DNA from 4 places in the Ensifer sp. NPDC090286 genome. Region 1 is predicted to be linked to each of the others. Evidence: riboswitches for the same ligand, from Rfam matches in the RefSeq annotation. Region 1 holds a riboswitch; each other region holds the start of a gene.
What was found. Region 1 has a riboswitch for cobalamin ahead of bluB (5,6-dimethylbenzimidazole synthase). Riboswitches for the same ligand answer to the same signal wherever they lie in the genome.
Positions count from the first base shown of each region.

Region 2: linked by a shared signal. The riboswitch ahead of nrdH (glutaredoxin-like protein NrdH) and the one ahead of bluB (5,6-dimethylbenzimidazole synthase) in region 1 are both predicted to bind cobalamin.
Region 3: linked by a shared signal. The riboswitch ahead of metE (5-methyltetrahydropteroyltriglutamate--homocysteine S-methyltransferase) and the one ahead of bluB (5,6-dimethylbenzimidazole synthase) in region 1 are both predicted to bind cobalamin.
Region 4: linked by a shared signal. The riboswitch ahead of cobU (bifunctional adenosylcobinamide kinase/adenosylcobinamide-phosphate guanylyltransferase) and the one ahead of bluB (5,6-dimethylbenzimidazole synthase) in region 1 are both predicted to bind cobalamin.

Region 1 covers NZ_JBIVYF010000001.1:845,104-848,492, reverse strand. The annotation lists gene ACIQUG_RS04175 (phytanoyl-CoA dioxygenase family protein) at 1-655, shown strand, start outside; gene ACIQUG_RS04170 (SDR family oxidoreductase) at 745-1,557, shown strand; cobalamin riboswitch at 1,640-1,853, shown strand; gene bluB (5,6-dimethylbenzimidazole synthase) at 1,899-2,594, shown strand; gene ACIQUG_RS04160 (DUF2865 domain-containing protein) at 2,607-3,389, opposite strand, start outside.
Region 2 covers NZ_JBIVYF010000005.1:255,467-258,855, forward strand. The annotation lists gene nrdE (class 1b ribonucleoside-diphosphate reductase subunit alpha) at 1-1,479, opposite strand, end outside; gene nrdI (class Ib ribonucleoside-diphosphate reductase assembly flavoprotein NrdI) at 1,449-1,865, opposite strand; gene nrdH (glutaredoxin-like protein NrdH) at 1,878-2,099, opposite strand; cobalamin riboswitch at 2,488-2,715, opposite strand; gene ACIQUG_RS25445 (acyl-CoA thioesterase) at 2,868-3,389, opposite strand, start outside.
Region 3 covers NZ_JBIVYF010000005.1:259,784-263,172, forward strand. The annotation lists gene metE (5-methyltetrahydropteroyltriglutamate--homocysteine S-methyltransferase) at 1-1,690, opposite strand, end outside; cobalamin riboswitch at 1,791-2,011, opposite strand; gene ACIQUG_RS25455 (hypothetical protein) at 2,030-2,320, opposite strand; gene ACIQUG_RS25460 (LysR substrate-binding domain-containing protein) at 2,473-3,389, shown strand, end outside.
Region 4 covers NZ_JBIVYF010000001.1:1,016,471-1,019,859, reverse strand. The annotation lists gene ACIQUG_RS04985 (MFS transporter) at 1-744, shown strand, start outside; cobalamin riboswitch at 1,076-1,530, shown strand; gene cobU (bifunctional adenosylcobinamide kinase/adenosylcobinamide-phosphate guanylyltransferase) at 1,665-2,189, shown strand; gene cobW (cobalamin biosynthesis protein CobW) at 2,193-3,257, shown strand; gene cobN (cobaltochelatase subunit CobN) at 3,360-3,389, shown strand, end outside.

The sequences.
Region 1 (3,389 bases):
TGCTGCGCAATCGGCGCACCGGGACTATCACCTCGGCTTCCAGACCGCGGCCGTGATCGAGCAGTATCCGGCGCATGTCCACAAGCTCTCGCCTGTCCTGACGCTGCAGGGGGCGGTTGCCCATTGCGACATGCCGCTCGAAAGCGGACCGACGCTCTTCCTGCCCTATAGCCAAACCTATGTGCCGGGCTATCTGGCGCTCAACCGGCCGGAGTTCCGCGCCTATTTCGACGCACACCACGTGCAGCTACCGCTCGAAAAAGGCGATGTCGTCTTCTTCAATCCGGCGCTCTTCCATGCCGCCGGCACCAACCGCTCGCAGGATATTCGGCGCGTCGCGAACCTGCTGCAGGTGAATTCGGCCTTCGGCCGCGCCATGGAAACCGTCGATCGACTGACGATGAGCGCGACGCTCTATCCGGCCTTGAAGGCCTTGCTGGCGGACGGCAAGCTGACGCAGGCGGAAGCGGCCAATGCCATCGCCTCCTGTGCCGAAGGCTACTCGTTCCCGACCAATCTTGACCGAGACCCGCCAATCGGCGGGCTGGCGCCGAAGACGCAGGCGCAATTGATGCGCGAGGCGCTCACTGCGGGAACGGGCGAGGAGGAGTTTCTAGCGGTGCTTGAGGCGCAGGCGAAGCGCAAGCTGAGCTGACGCGCGGGCTACCATTTGACAGGCTCCCGGCGTGGTTTCACCCGGGTGCCGCAGCCGTTTCAAACGAACATTTCCGAGGGAGAAATTCGATGAGTGGACAATTGCAGGGCAAGATCGCCATCGTTACCGGTGGTACGCAGGGGCTGGGCGCGACGATTGCTGGCCTTTTCGCCGAGCGCGGCGCCAAGGGTATCGTCATATGCGGACGCAACGCCGCCAAGGGACGGGCGAGGGCCGAGCAGATCGGCACGGCACATGGCGCGAAAGTCGTCTATGTCGAGGCCGATCTGGAGAAGGTGGACGACGCCCGCAAGGTGGTCGCCGCTTGCGACGCCGAATTCGGCCGGGTCGATGCGCTGGTCAACGCCGCGGCCATCACCGACCGCGGCACGATCCTCGATACCACGCCCGAACTCTTCGACCGCATGTTCGCGATCAACGTGCGCGCACCGTTCTTCCTGATGCAGGAAGCGGTGAAAGTCATGCGGCGCGAGAAGACCGAAGGCACGATCGTCAACATCGGCTCGATGTCGGCGATGGCCGGCCAGCCCTTCATCGCCGCCTATTGCTCGTCGAAAGGCGCGCTCGAAACGCTGACCAAGAACACGGCCTATGCGCTGCTGCGCAACCGCATCCGCGTCAACGGGCTGAATATCGGCTGGATGGCGTCCGAAGGCGAAGACCGCATACAGCGCGAGTTTCACGGCGCGGCTGCCGATTGGCTCGAAAAGGCGGCGGCCAGCCAGCCTTTCGGCCGGCTCGTCGATCCGGCCGAGGTGGCGCGTGCCTGCGCCTACCTGTCGTCGGCCGAATCCGGGCTGATGACCGGATCGGTGATCTGCTTCGACCAGTCGATCTGGGGCGCCTATGACGGCTCGCCGCATCCGGTCGCTCCGCTCTGAGGCGAGGCAGAAAGAAGCAGGTGGAAAGCGGCGCGTCCGGTTTCGCCCGGTTGGCGCCGCTTGTCTTTCTCAATTCCCTGTGCACTTAGTGCCGTCGTCAGGTGCCCGCGAAAGCGGGAGAATCGGGAATCCGGTCGATATTCCGGAACGTGCCCAACGCTGTGACGGGGACGATCGCGTCTAAGAGAGCCTTGAATTGATTCAAGGTTTTGCCACTGGATCTTCAATCGATCTGGGAAGGTGAGGCGATCGGTTGAACCGAAGTCAGAAGACCGGCCTGGCGAGATAGACCGAACCCCGCGTGGACGGCGGGAGGTTTTCGCATTGTTGGGGATCGAACGATGCTGACTGAACCGAAGGGCGGCCTTGCGGCTGCCGGTGCCTTTTCGCTGCAAGAGCGGGAGGCCGTCTACCGTGCGATCGAGACACGTCGAGACGTGCGCGATGAATTCCTGCCCGAGCCATTGCCGGATGATCTGATCAGGCGTCTGCTGGCGGCGGCGCACAGCGCCCCGTCCGTGGGCTTCATGCAGCCCTGGAACTTCGTGCTGGTGCGGGCGGAAGAAACGCGCGAGCGGGTCTGGCAGGCGTTTCGCCGCGCCAATGACGAGGCCGCGCTGATGTTCGAGGCGGAACAGCAGGGAAAGTATCGCGCGCTGAAGCTCGAAGGCATTCGCAAGGCGCCGCTCAGCATCTGCGTCACCTGCGACCGCACGCGCGGCGGCACTGTCGTGCTCGGGCGTACCCACAATCCGCAGATGGACGTCTATTCCACCGTCTGCGCCGTGCAGAACCTCTGGCTTGCAGCGCGGGCCGAAGGGGTGGGTGTCGGCTGGGTCAGCATCTTCCACGAGGCCGAGATCAAGGCGATCCTCGGCATCCCCGACCATATCGAGATCGTCGCCTGGCTCTGCCTCGGCTATGTCGACCGCCTCTATCAGCAGCCGGAACTCGCCGTGAAGGGCTGGCGCCAGCGCCTTCCGCTCGAGGGCCTGGTTTTCGAAGAAGGATGGGGATGCAGCAAGGAGAAGGCGTAAGGCCTCGCCCGATCAATTCTGGACCGGCTGATAGGCCGGTCCCTTCGGATGCTTGAGGTCGATCGCAGTTTCTTCCTGCGGCAGGTAGGTGGGGCCGACGACGCGCACCTTGTTCTTCGACGGATCATAGGGCCGCTCTTCGGGCGGCGCCTTGGCGGTCTCGCCCGCCGCTTCCGGCTTCTTCGTCTCGATGACGATGATCGACGACTGGTCGTCGCCGATCTTCGTTCCTGTCGTCTTCGGCGTGGTTGCGGCGGTCTGCGGTATCTGGCAGCCGCACTGGCCGGGCTTGCCGACGGCGCGGGTGCGATAGGCAAAGGCGTTGGGCATTTCGGTATAGGGACGGCCGGTCACGGCCGAGACCATCCTGTCGCTCTCTTCCGTGTTGAGCTCGTGGAAATAGAGTTCCGTCTCAGCCCCTGGGCAGCGGGCCCGGCAGGCCTGTTCGTCGCGTGGGAAATCGGCCGGCGTCGCATCGGACGAGATCGGGAAGAAGGCGCCGTCGCAGGTGCGCACGCACATGGTTCTGAGCGTGCCGCTATAGTAGCGCTCCTGCGGCGCGTAGCCGTCTTCGCCGTGTCCGAGCATCGGGCCGTAGGCGTCGTCCGGCGGTAGGTCGGCAACGATGTTGCGGTGGCTTTCCGGCACGTCCGGCTCGACGCTTGCGAACTCCTCGCGGTCGCCATAGCAACCGTTGATCTCAAGTGCAGCGAGGATGCGGCGCCGGCTGTCGTCGCTGCCGCCGGCGACGATCTGCTCGCGCTCGGACTTCAGCATGCGCAGATTGTCTTCCAT
Region 2 (3,389 bases), on a different contig from region 1:
GCCTTCTTCGGAACCGTAGAAGATGCGCTCGCGCGCGAGATAGCCGTGCAGGTTCATTTGCCCGAGGCCGATCGCGTGGCTGTCGTCGTTGCCCTTTTCGATCGAGGGCACGGACGAGATGTGGCTCATTTCGGAGACGGCTGTCAGCGCACGGATCGAGGTCTCGATGGTCTGGCCGAAATCCGGGCTGTCCATGGCAGCGGCGATGTTCAGCGAGCCGAGGTTGCAGGAGATGTCCTTGCCCATGTGCTTGTAGGAGAGGTCGTCGTTGAATTCGCTCGCCTCGCTCACCTGCAGGATTTCCGAGCAGAGGTTGCTCATGGTGATGCGGCCGGCAATCGGGTTTGCCCGGTTCACCGTGTCCTCGAACATGATGTACGGATAACCGCTCTCGAACTGGATCTCGGCGATGATCTGGAAGAAGTCGCGCGCCTTGATCTTGCGCTTGCGGATGCGGGCATCCTCCACCATCTCGCGATACTTCTCCGTCACCGAGATTTCGGTGAGCGGCACGCCATAGACCTGCTCCACGTCATAGGGCGAGAACAGGTACATGTCCTCGTTGTTGCGGGCGAGCTCGAAGGTGATGTCGGGGATGACGACGCCGAGCGACAGCGTCTTGATGCGGATCTTCTCGTCGGCGTTCTCACGCTTGGTGTCGAGGAAGCGCATGATGTCGGGGTGGTGGGCATGCAGGTAGACAGCACCCGCACCCTGGCGCGCGCCAAGCTGGTTGGCGTAGGAGAACGAGTCTTCCAGCAACTTCATGACCGGGATGACCCCGGAGGATTGGTTCTCGATCTGCTTGATCGGTGCGCCCATCTCGCGGATGTTGGTGAGCGACAGCGCCACGCCGCCGCCGCGCTTGGAAAGCTGCAGCGCCGAATTGATGGCGCGGCCGATGCTTTCCATGTTGTCCTCGATCCTCAGCAGAAAGCAGGAGACGAGCTCGCCACGGCTCTTCTTGCCGGCATTGAGGAAGGTCGGCGTCGCCGGCTGGAAACGGCCGGAAATGATCTCGTCGACGAGGTCGCGGGCAAGCGCCTCGTTGCCGCGCGCCAACGCCATCGCCACCATGCAGACGCGGTCTTCGTAGCGTTCCAGGTAGCGCTTTCCGTCGAAGGTTTTGAGCGTATAGGACGTGTAATATTTGAAGGCGCCGAGGAAGGTCGGGAAACGGAACTTCTTCGAATAGGCGTGGTCGTAGAGATCGCGCACGAAGTTGAACGAATACTGGTCCAGCACTTCCTGCTCGTAGTAGCCCTCGGTCACCAGATAATCGAGCTTTTCCCGCAGGTTATGGAAGAAGACCGTGTTCTGGTTGACGTGCTGCAGGAAGTATTGCTTCGCCGCCTGCCGGTCCTTGTCGAGCTGGATCTTCCCCTCCTCGTCGTAGAGGTTCAGCATCGCGTTCAGCGCGTGGTAATCCAGCGCCGCTTCCGTCGCCTTCAGGGGGCGTTCGAGTGTTGTGACGTCCAAAATCGTTCCATCCCGTTTTTGACATTGGCGACGTCCTCGTCGGTTCCGAGCAGCTCGAACCGGTAGAGGTAGGGCACCCGGCACTTGGCCGAGATCACCTCGCCGGCGATCCCGTAGGTCGCGCCGAAATTGCTGTTGCCCGCTGCGATCACGCCGCGGATGTGAGAGCGGTTGCCCGCGTCGTTCAGGAAGCGGATCACCTGTTTCGGCACGGCACCTCGGCCATCGTCGCCGCAGTAGGTCGGTACGACGAGCACATAGGGCTCCGAAACCGTAAGTGCATCCTTACTTTCCTTGAGCGGTATGCGGGCCGCGCGAAGGCCGAGTTTCTCGACGAAGCGATGGGTGTTTTCCGAGCGGCTGGAAAAATAGACGATCAGCCCCATCGCTTCTCTCCTTCAGGAAAGCGCGCTGATCATGTCCGGGCGGAACCCCGCCCAATGCCGCTCGCCGGCGACGACCACTGGAACCTGCCGGTAGCCGAGATCCTGCACCAGCGCGAAGCCATCGGAATCCTCGGAAATATCGACGATGCGATAGTCGATGCCCTGGCGGTCAAGCGCGCGGGTGGTGGCGGTGCATTGGACGCAGGCGGGTTTGCTGTAGACTGTGATCGACATGGGTTCCTCGTGAGGGTCTGGCAAATGGGCGCAAAAAATCGGCGGGTCGCGCGAACGCGAACCGTGGGCTTGGCGATAGGGCACGAAACATCGCTCCCCGGTCGCCTCGATCGGAGTGGATGTCGGCAAGCTGGCCCAAGGTCGATTAGGCAGCCGGGCCGGCTCGTTCTGGTCGGGCGCTCCGGAATTTCCGCAGATGCGGGCTCTCAGGGCGCGGCCTTTCGATCAGGCGCGCAACAATGCGCACCCGTCCGCAGAAGGTGGATCTGAACTGGAAGAAACTGACATGACTTCACCCCGAAGCTTTCGACAGGCTGCCGGGGAGATGTCGAGACGATCGGGCAGGCTCATCCTGCCACGCACTCAACCCCTCCGGACACCCCGCCCGTGGACGTTTGTTGCTCGAGGCAGGTCTCCTGGCTTACGGGTCAAAGCTTCCATCCCGACCTTCCCGAGGCCTCATGCCTCAGTGGTCCAATTCCGGACAGTTGCTCGCCGTCTACAGTTGCGGGGGCAGCTACGGCATAGCCTGAGCGGAAAACCCGCCGGCGCACCGTATTCCCGTCTTAGCTCCCAATCCTTGCGAATCGGAAGAACCTCGAACACTAGATATAGTAGTTCATCGCAAATCTGCGTCAATAGGTTCTATATGCTGAAGGCGGGGGTGCAGCGGTCTTTTCTTTTTCGGTGTGGATAACGGGGAGTAAATGGCGGCGCGCAATCAATCCTGTGGACCGAGGGCGCCATTGAGCGGCGCCCCCGGCTTGCTCAGGCGGCGAAGGCCGCAACCGGGCGGTTGCGGCTGTCGACGGCCACCATCACGAAAGTCCCGGTGACGGTCAGCAGGCGCCCGCCGCTGAGCAGTTCTTCCGACCAGAGCTCGACCTCTATCGTTGTGGAACTGCGTCCGGTCCGGGTGACGCGCGCCAGCGTGTCGACGATCGTTCCGGCGGCGACACGCCGCTTGAAATCGCTCCTGCAGGAGGCGAGCACCATCGCTTTGCCGGTCAGCCGGGTCGCGGCGACGAAGGCCGCCTTCGTCATCTGGGCGAGTGCATCGCCGCCAAAGAGCGCGCCGGCGCTGTTGGTCTGGCCCGGAAAAACGATGTCGGTCATGCCGACGAAATCGGCGGCGGGAGCAGCCGGCGCGGGCTCGGCGAGCGGCGGAAGGTGCCAGTCGGCACCTTTGTCCCGCGGCATCCCAACCATGGTGAACTGTCCGCGTGAGCAAAGATCGCGGCCGCCGGTCGCAAGGTCTTCGGCCACCATCTCGACGTCGACGACCATCGA
Region 3 (3,389 bases), on a different contig from region 1:
CGGTCAGTGACTGCGCAAAGGCCGCCCATTCGACCGTCATCGGGTTCGGCCGGGAAACGTCGCCGAAGATGATCGGCGGGCGCACGTAGCGCGAACCGTAGCTCTGTACCCAGCCGCCTTGGGTGAAGGCGTAGCCGGAAAGCTGCTCGGCGAAATACTGCACCATGTCGTTGCGCTCGAACTCGCCGTGAACCAGCACGTCGATGCCGATTTCCTCCTGCCAGCGCACGGCCTGCTCGGTCTCTTGGCGCAGATAGGCGGTGTAGTCGACATAGCTGAGCTCGCCTTTGGCATGCAGCGATCGGGCCTGGCGGACTTCTGCCGTCTGCGGGAAGGAGCCGATCGTCGTCGTCGGGAAGAGCGGCAGCGACAATCTTTCCGCCTGAAGCGCACGACGGGCGGGGAAGGGCGATTGGCGTTGGCTGTCGGCGGCGGTCAATGCCTTCAACCGGCCGGCGACCAGCGGATCATGGATCCTGAGCGACGTCAGCCGCGCCTTGGCCGCTTCGCTCGAGGCCGCAAAGACCCTTTCCGGATTGGCAAGCCCCGGCTCGAAGGCACGGGCGAGAAGGCTTAATTCATCGAGCTTCTGGACGGCGAAAGCGAGCCACGAGGCAAGCTCCAGGTCGAGCGCCTGTTCCATGTCGAGGTCGACGGGCACATGCAGGAGCGAGCACGAGGGCGCAAGCTCGATCCGGTCGCGGCCATGGGCAGAGACCAGCGGCTGCAAGCGGCGGAACAGGCCGGCAAGATCCGTCCTCCAGACGTTGCGGCCGTCGATGACGCCGAGCGACAGTACCCGGTTAGCCGGAGCGGATTGGAGGAGGACCTCGATCTGCTGCGGCGCGCGCACGAGATCGACATGCAGGCCCGCGACCGGCAGCGCCAGGGCGCTCACCATATTGTCGCCGATCGCGCCGAAATAGGTCGCAAGCATGATCCGGAGTCCGGGAACTTTCGCCCGGAACGTATGATAGGCAAGGTCCAGGGCCTGCCTTTCCCGGTCGGTGAGATCGAGCACCAGGCAAGGTTCGTCGATCTGAACCCAGTCGGCGCCGGCATTGGCAAGTTCGGTTAGCAGCTCGACGTAAACGGGAAGCAAGCGTTCGATCAGGTCGAGGGGATCGAAATCTCCGCCCTTCGCCTTGCCGAGCTTGAGGAACGTCACCGGGCCAAGCAGGACCGGGCGGGTTCGATAGCCGAGGGCCTCGGCCTCGAGAAAGGCTTCGAGCGGCCGGTTATGCGTCAGCGCAAAGCGTTGATCCGCTGCGAATTCGGGCACCATGTAATGGTAGTTGGTGTCGAACCACTTGGTCATCTCGAGTGCGGCGTTGCCGCCGTCACCCGCATGCGTGCAACCGGAAGCGCAGGGCGAACCGGTCGAGCCGCGCGCCATGGCAAAGTAAGTGTCGAGATCGACCGGCCCGCCCTTCCAGCCATAGGTAGCCGGGACCGCACCGACGAGCACGGCAGTATCGAGCACGTGGTCGTAGAACGAGAAATCGTTCGAAGGGAGGATATCGATGCCGCGCGCCTTTTGCGCCGCCCAGTTTTCGGCCCGAAGCCGGCGGCCGACGTCGAAAAGCTCGTCACGGCTGATCTTGCCGGACCAGTAGCGTTCAAGCGCAAATTTCAGTTCGCGGTGTCGGCCGATGCGCGGGAAGCCGAGATTGGCAGTCTTGATGGTCATTTCCTTACCCCGAAGGTTGAAGGGCAAGGCTTGAATGCGACGCATCCGCGACGCGAGAAGAATCCCGCGTCGTCAACGCGCCTCATCGGACACCCCGCCCGTGGACGTTGTTCATCGCGGCAGGTCTCCTGGCTTGCGGGTCAACGCGGACCGTTCCGTCTTCCCGAGGCGTCTTCCTCAGTGACATCATCGAACGGCCGCTCTCCGCCTACAGTTGCGGGGGCAGCTTCGGCCTGGGCGCTTGTCGGCGCCGCACCGAATTCCCTCTTAGCTCCGTCCCGCCGGATGGCGAGGCGCAGAACCACGATGTCGGGACAATGCCCTGCAATCGCTCGGTCGTCAATCGCATAAAGAAATGCTTATGTCTTTATTCTCTCCAACCAGGGCGCGAGGCGAGACGCGGGCAATGCGCGGTCCTTCGCTGCAAACTGTTTTCGCGGCGGGTTGCACCGGCACGGGATCGGGCTCCTCCGGCCAGTGCCACGGATCCGCTGTGTCGCCGACGCGCGCACGGATATGTTCCTGGTCCCGCGTCAGGCCGATATCCCGGAGCTGGAACTCGTTGAACGTGTCGATGGCGACCGGAGCACTGAGGGTCCTGTCGGCCCAATTCAGGGCATGGTAAATCATTGATCGCACTGCGCTAAGCATTGCTATCCTCACTTCTCTGGAAGGCGTGTGTTCGCGAAAAAAGTGAGGTTTTTTGCTGTTTCGCGCAAAGCGATTTCTCGCATGCTGGCATAAAGAATGCTTATCTCAGCGTCATGAGCAAGATTCCCCCTATGAGTGCTGTGCGCGCCTTCGAGGCCGCCGCCAGGCACCTGAGTTTCACCCGCGCCGCCGAAGAACTCGGCATGACGCAGGCGGCCGTCAGCTATCAGATCCGGTTGTTGGAGGACCGCATCGGCGCGCCGCTCTTTGTCCGCCTTCCGCGCGAGGTGCGATTGACCGGCGCCGGACGGCAACTGGCGCCAAAGGTAACCGAAGCGATCGATCTTTTGGGGGCGGCCTTCTCGGAGATTGCCGACAAGACCGAACACCACCTGCACATCTCGGTGCTGCCGACCGTCGTTTCGAGCTGGCTCGGCCAACGGCTCGCCAGCTTCCAGACCGCGCATCCGAACATCAGCATCAGGGTGCACATGTCGACCGAGCTGGTCGATTTCAAGCGTGACGCTATCGATCTCGCGGTGCGCAGCGGCGCCGGCGACTGGCCGGGAAACGATGTCTTTCCCTTGTTTCCGCTCGATTACGTGCCGGTCTGTACGCCGTCCTTCCTGGAGAAACATCAACTCAAGGAGCCCGCCGACGTCTTGAGGATCCGGCGTTTCGGCAACGCCACCTGGTGGCGGCGCTGGATGATTGAAACCGGCGTCGAGCCGCCGGCGAGCAACGGTACCGAGCTGATCTTCGACGTCCAGGCGATGGATGTCGCCACCATTCTGGCGGATCACGGCATGGCCATTGCCGTCTCGACCTTCCTAATGGATGAACTGAAGAGCGGCCGGCTGATCCGGCCGTTCGAGCATGTGGTGCGCGACGGCCGCGCCTATTGGCTGGTCTATCCGCAAAGCACCAGGCGGCAGAAGAAGATCCAGGCCTTTCGCGACTGGGTCGTCGCCGAAGCAGACGCGTCGAATGCGATGCTTGCGACCGTCATGGAGCAGTCCTGTCCGGCATCAATTCGGGGCGAACTCGG
Region 4 (3,389 bases), 170 kb from region 1:
GCGCTCGATACAGTCATCAACTCGAGCACCTTCATATTCGGGCCCATCCTGGTCGGTGCCTTGCTCTATGTGATGCCGCCAAACATGATCGTGGGGTCGTGCGCTGTCGCAAAGGTCGTTGGCGACATGCTGATCGCCAACAGTCCCATGGCAAGGAGGGCCACCGAGCGTCGTCCGCGAAGGCTGTTCTCCGTCCTGGCGAACGCTCCGCTGGCGCTGCTTCTGGCGATCGTCGCCCTCGATACCTTTACGATTGGTGCCATGCAGGTTGGCGCGGTGGCGAGCGTCACAGCCACCCTGGCAGGTGTTCTTCTCGGTGGATTTGCTGCCGGCGAGGTTTTCGGCGGCATTTTCTATGGCGCGCTGCGCGCACAACCATCGGTGAAGCGCGGCATGATTGCCTTTCACCTGGTGACGGCCTGCTTTTTCATCTTGATGAGCATGACGTCAAACCATTGGCTTCTGTTGCTGCTCTATCTCGGTGCCGGGGTTTTCAGCGGAGCCCGGGATGCGCTCGGCCAGCTCGCTGTCGGGCTGAGTGCCCGACCGGAGGATCGAACCGAGGCGTTTGGCTGGCTTACCAGCTTTATGTGGGCGGGCTACGGGCTCGGCACGCTTTTGTTCGGAAGCCTCGGCGAAGGATGGGGGGCGAGCGCCATTTATCTGGCCGCAGCCGCAGTCTCGACCACAGCGGTGATTGCGACGTGCTGGCTGAAAATCGTCAATCCTCAACCGAAAGAGTAGCGCTCCCGTGGGGCCGATTGGCGCACGGTGCACAGGACCATGCGGTCGAACGCGCGATCGCCGAACCATTTGCGGATGTTGATCATCATGCTGGCGAATTTGCCTCGGAACAGAGGTGCGCCAGAGCTTGAGGGCGCATTGGCGCATTCTGATAGCGATTTGGCACAGAATGAGAGTGTAAGGGCTCGAACCACGGGTGGAAGGCAGGCGGATACGCGACCGTTCTTGGCGGGCCGCGGCCGTCCGTTCACGGCTCGACAAATCGTCGCGTGGCGCAACTCGGCCGGGGAGGCGTCGCATGCGTCGATTGACTTTGCGCGGTCCGGTTCCTAATCATCGGCTGTTGGATGGTTCCTCCGCGTCGTGGCGACACGGGGGAATAATTGGGAATGTGACGGATGGACCCAAGTCGGGCATCCTTATCGCAGCCGACCCCGCGACTGTAGAACGGTCAGGGTTCGCCATCGGGTTTGGTGCCGGGTTGTCGGCCGGTTGCATGGGCAACCGGGGCAGGTCGGGGATCAAGCCGGAAAAGCCACTGGTGTGGCATCGTGATCAGCCGGGTTGGACGCCTCTTCTTCTACGAATCGTCCGCCTTTCACGAAGCCGCCCGCAGCGCCCGTGCGTCGGAGATGACGTGCAAAAGGTTCGCTGTCGGAAAAACGCCGGGAAGGTGAGGCGGGCCGTTCGGGTCCTGACATCGGAACCTTGCCCTTTGAGGGCGAGGCGATGTTTGGCCCCGTGACGCCGTGAGCCAGGAGACCTGCCATCCGACATGGGCATTCCGCCCGAGGGGACGTTTGTCTCCAACGCCATCACGGAGGTTGTTTTGGCTCGCAGATGTTTTCAAGAACGCGCCCTTGGCGCGCCCGACGGCCGTTGCCGCCTGCCGCTGATCTCGGCATGTTGAGGCAGCGGCGATGAGCAGTCTCAGCGACGGACCCGTGCTGGTTCTTGGCGGCGCCCGCTCCGGCAAGTCCGGCTTTTCCGAGAGGCTCGTCGAAGCGTCCGGCCTCACCAGACATTATGTCGCCACGGGACGCGCCTGGGACGACGAAATGCGCGCGCGCATCGACCACCACCGGATAAGCCGCGGCGAAGGCTGGACGACGCATGAGGAGCCGGTCGATCTCGTCGGCGTGCTGAGAAGCATCGACGATCGGGCTAACGTGGTCCTGATCGACTGCCTGACGCTGTGGGTCACCAATCTCATGCTCGAAGAGCGCGACATCGCGGCGGAATTCGCCGCCCTTGCCGCGTATCTGCCTGAGGCGCAGGCGCGTCTCGTATTCGTTTCCAACGAGGTCGGCCTCGGCATCGTGCCCGAGAACCGCATGGCCCGCGAATTCCGCGACCATGCCGGCCGGCTTCACCAGATCGTTGCGGAGAAATCCGCTGAAGTTTACTTTGTCGCGGCCGGTTTGCCGCTGAAAATGAAGGGTTGAAAAATGACCACTGCGAGAGCCAACCAGGGCAAGATCCCGGCGACCGTCATCACCGGCTTCCTTGGCGCCGGCAAAACGACGATGATCCGCAACCTGCTGCAGAACGCCGACGGCAAGCGCATCGCGCTGATCATCAACGAGTTCGGCGATCTCGGCGTTGATGGCGACGTGCTCAAGGGCTGCGGTGCGGAGGCCTGCACCGAGGACGATATCATCGAGCTCACCAATGGCTGCATCTGCTGCACGGTTGCCGATGATTTCATCCCGACCATGACCAAGCTGCTCGAGCGCGAAAACCGTCCCGATCACATCATCATCGAAACCTCGGGCCTCGCTTTGCCGCAGCCGCTGATCGCCGCCTTCAACTGGCCGGATATCCGCAGCGAAGTGACCGTCGATGGCGTCGTCACCGTGGTCGACAGTGCGGCCGTTGCCGCCGGCCGCTTTGCCGACGACCACGACAAGGTCGATGCGCTGCGCGTCGAGGACGACAATCTCGATCACGAAAGCCCGATCGAGGAACTGTTTGAGGACCAGCTGACCGCTGCCGACCTCATCGTTCTCAACAAGACCGACCTCATCGACGCCTCCGGCCTCAAGGCCGTGCGCGACGAGGTCTCTTCGCGCACCAGTCGCAAGCCTGCGATGATCGAGGCGAAGAACGGCGAAGTCGCCGCCGCCATCCTGCTCGGCCTCGGTGTCGGCACGGAAAGCGATATCGCCAACCGCAAGTCGCACCACGAGATGGAGCACGAGGCCGGCGAAGAGCACTCCCACGACGAGTTCGACAGCTTCGTCGTCGAGCTTGGCGCGATTGCCGATCCGGTCGCCTTCATCGATCGTCTGAAGGGCGTGATCGCAGAACATGACGTGCTGCGTCTCAAGGGCTTCGCCGACGTACCCGGCAAGCCGATGCGGCTGTTGATCCAGGCGGTCGGCGCCCGCGTCGACCAGTATTATGATCGTGCCTGGGCTGCCGGCGAGAAGCGTGGCACGCGCCTCGTCGTCATCGGCCTGCACGACATGGACGAGCAGGCGGTACGCGCCGCGATCACCGCGCTGGTCTAGATCGTTTCTTGAGTGAAATGACCTAACGCATTGAAATAATGCAGTTTCGGGCGGAGGCCGCTTTCAGCGTTTCCGCCGGGATTGCCCGAACGGACAAGACGAATGCATCTGCTTCTCGCCCAGAAAGGAACG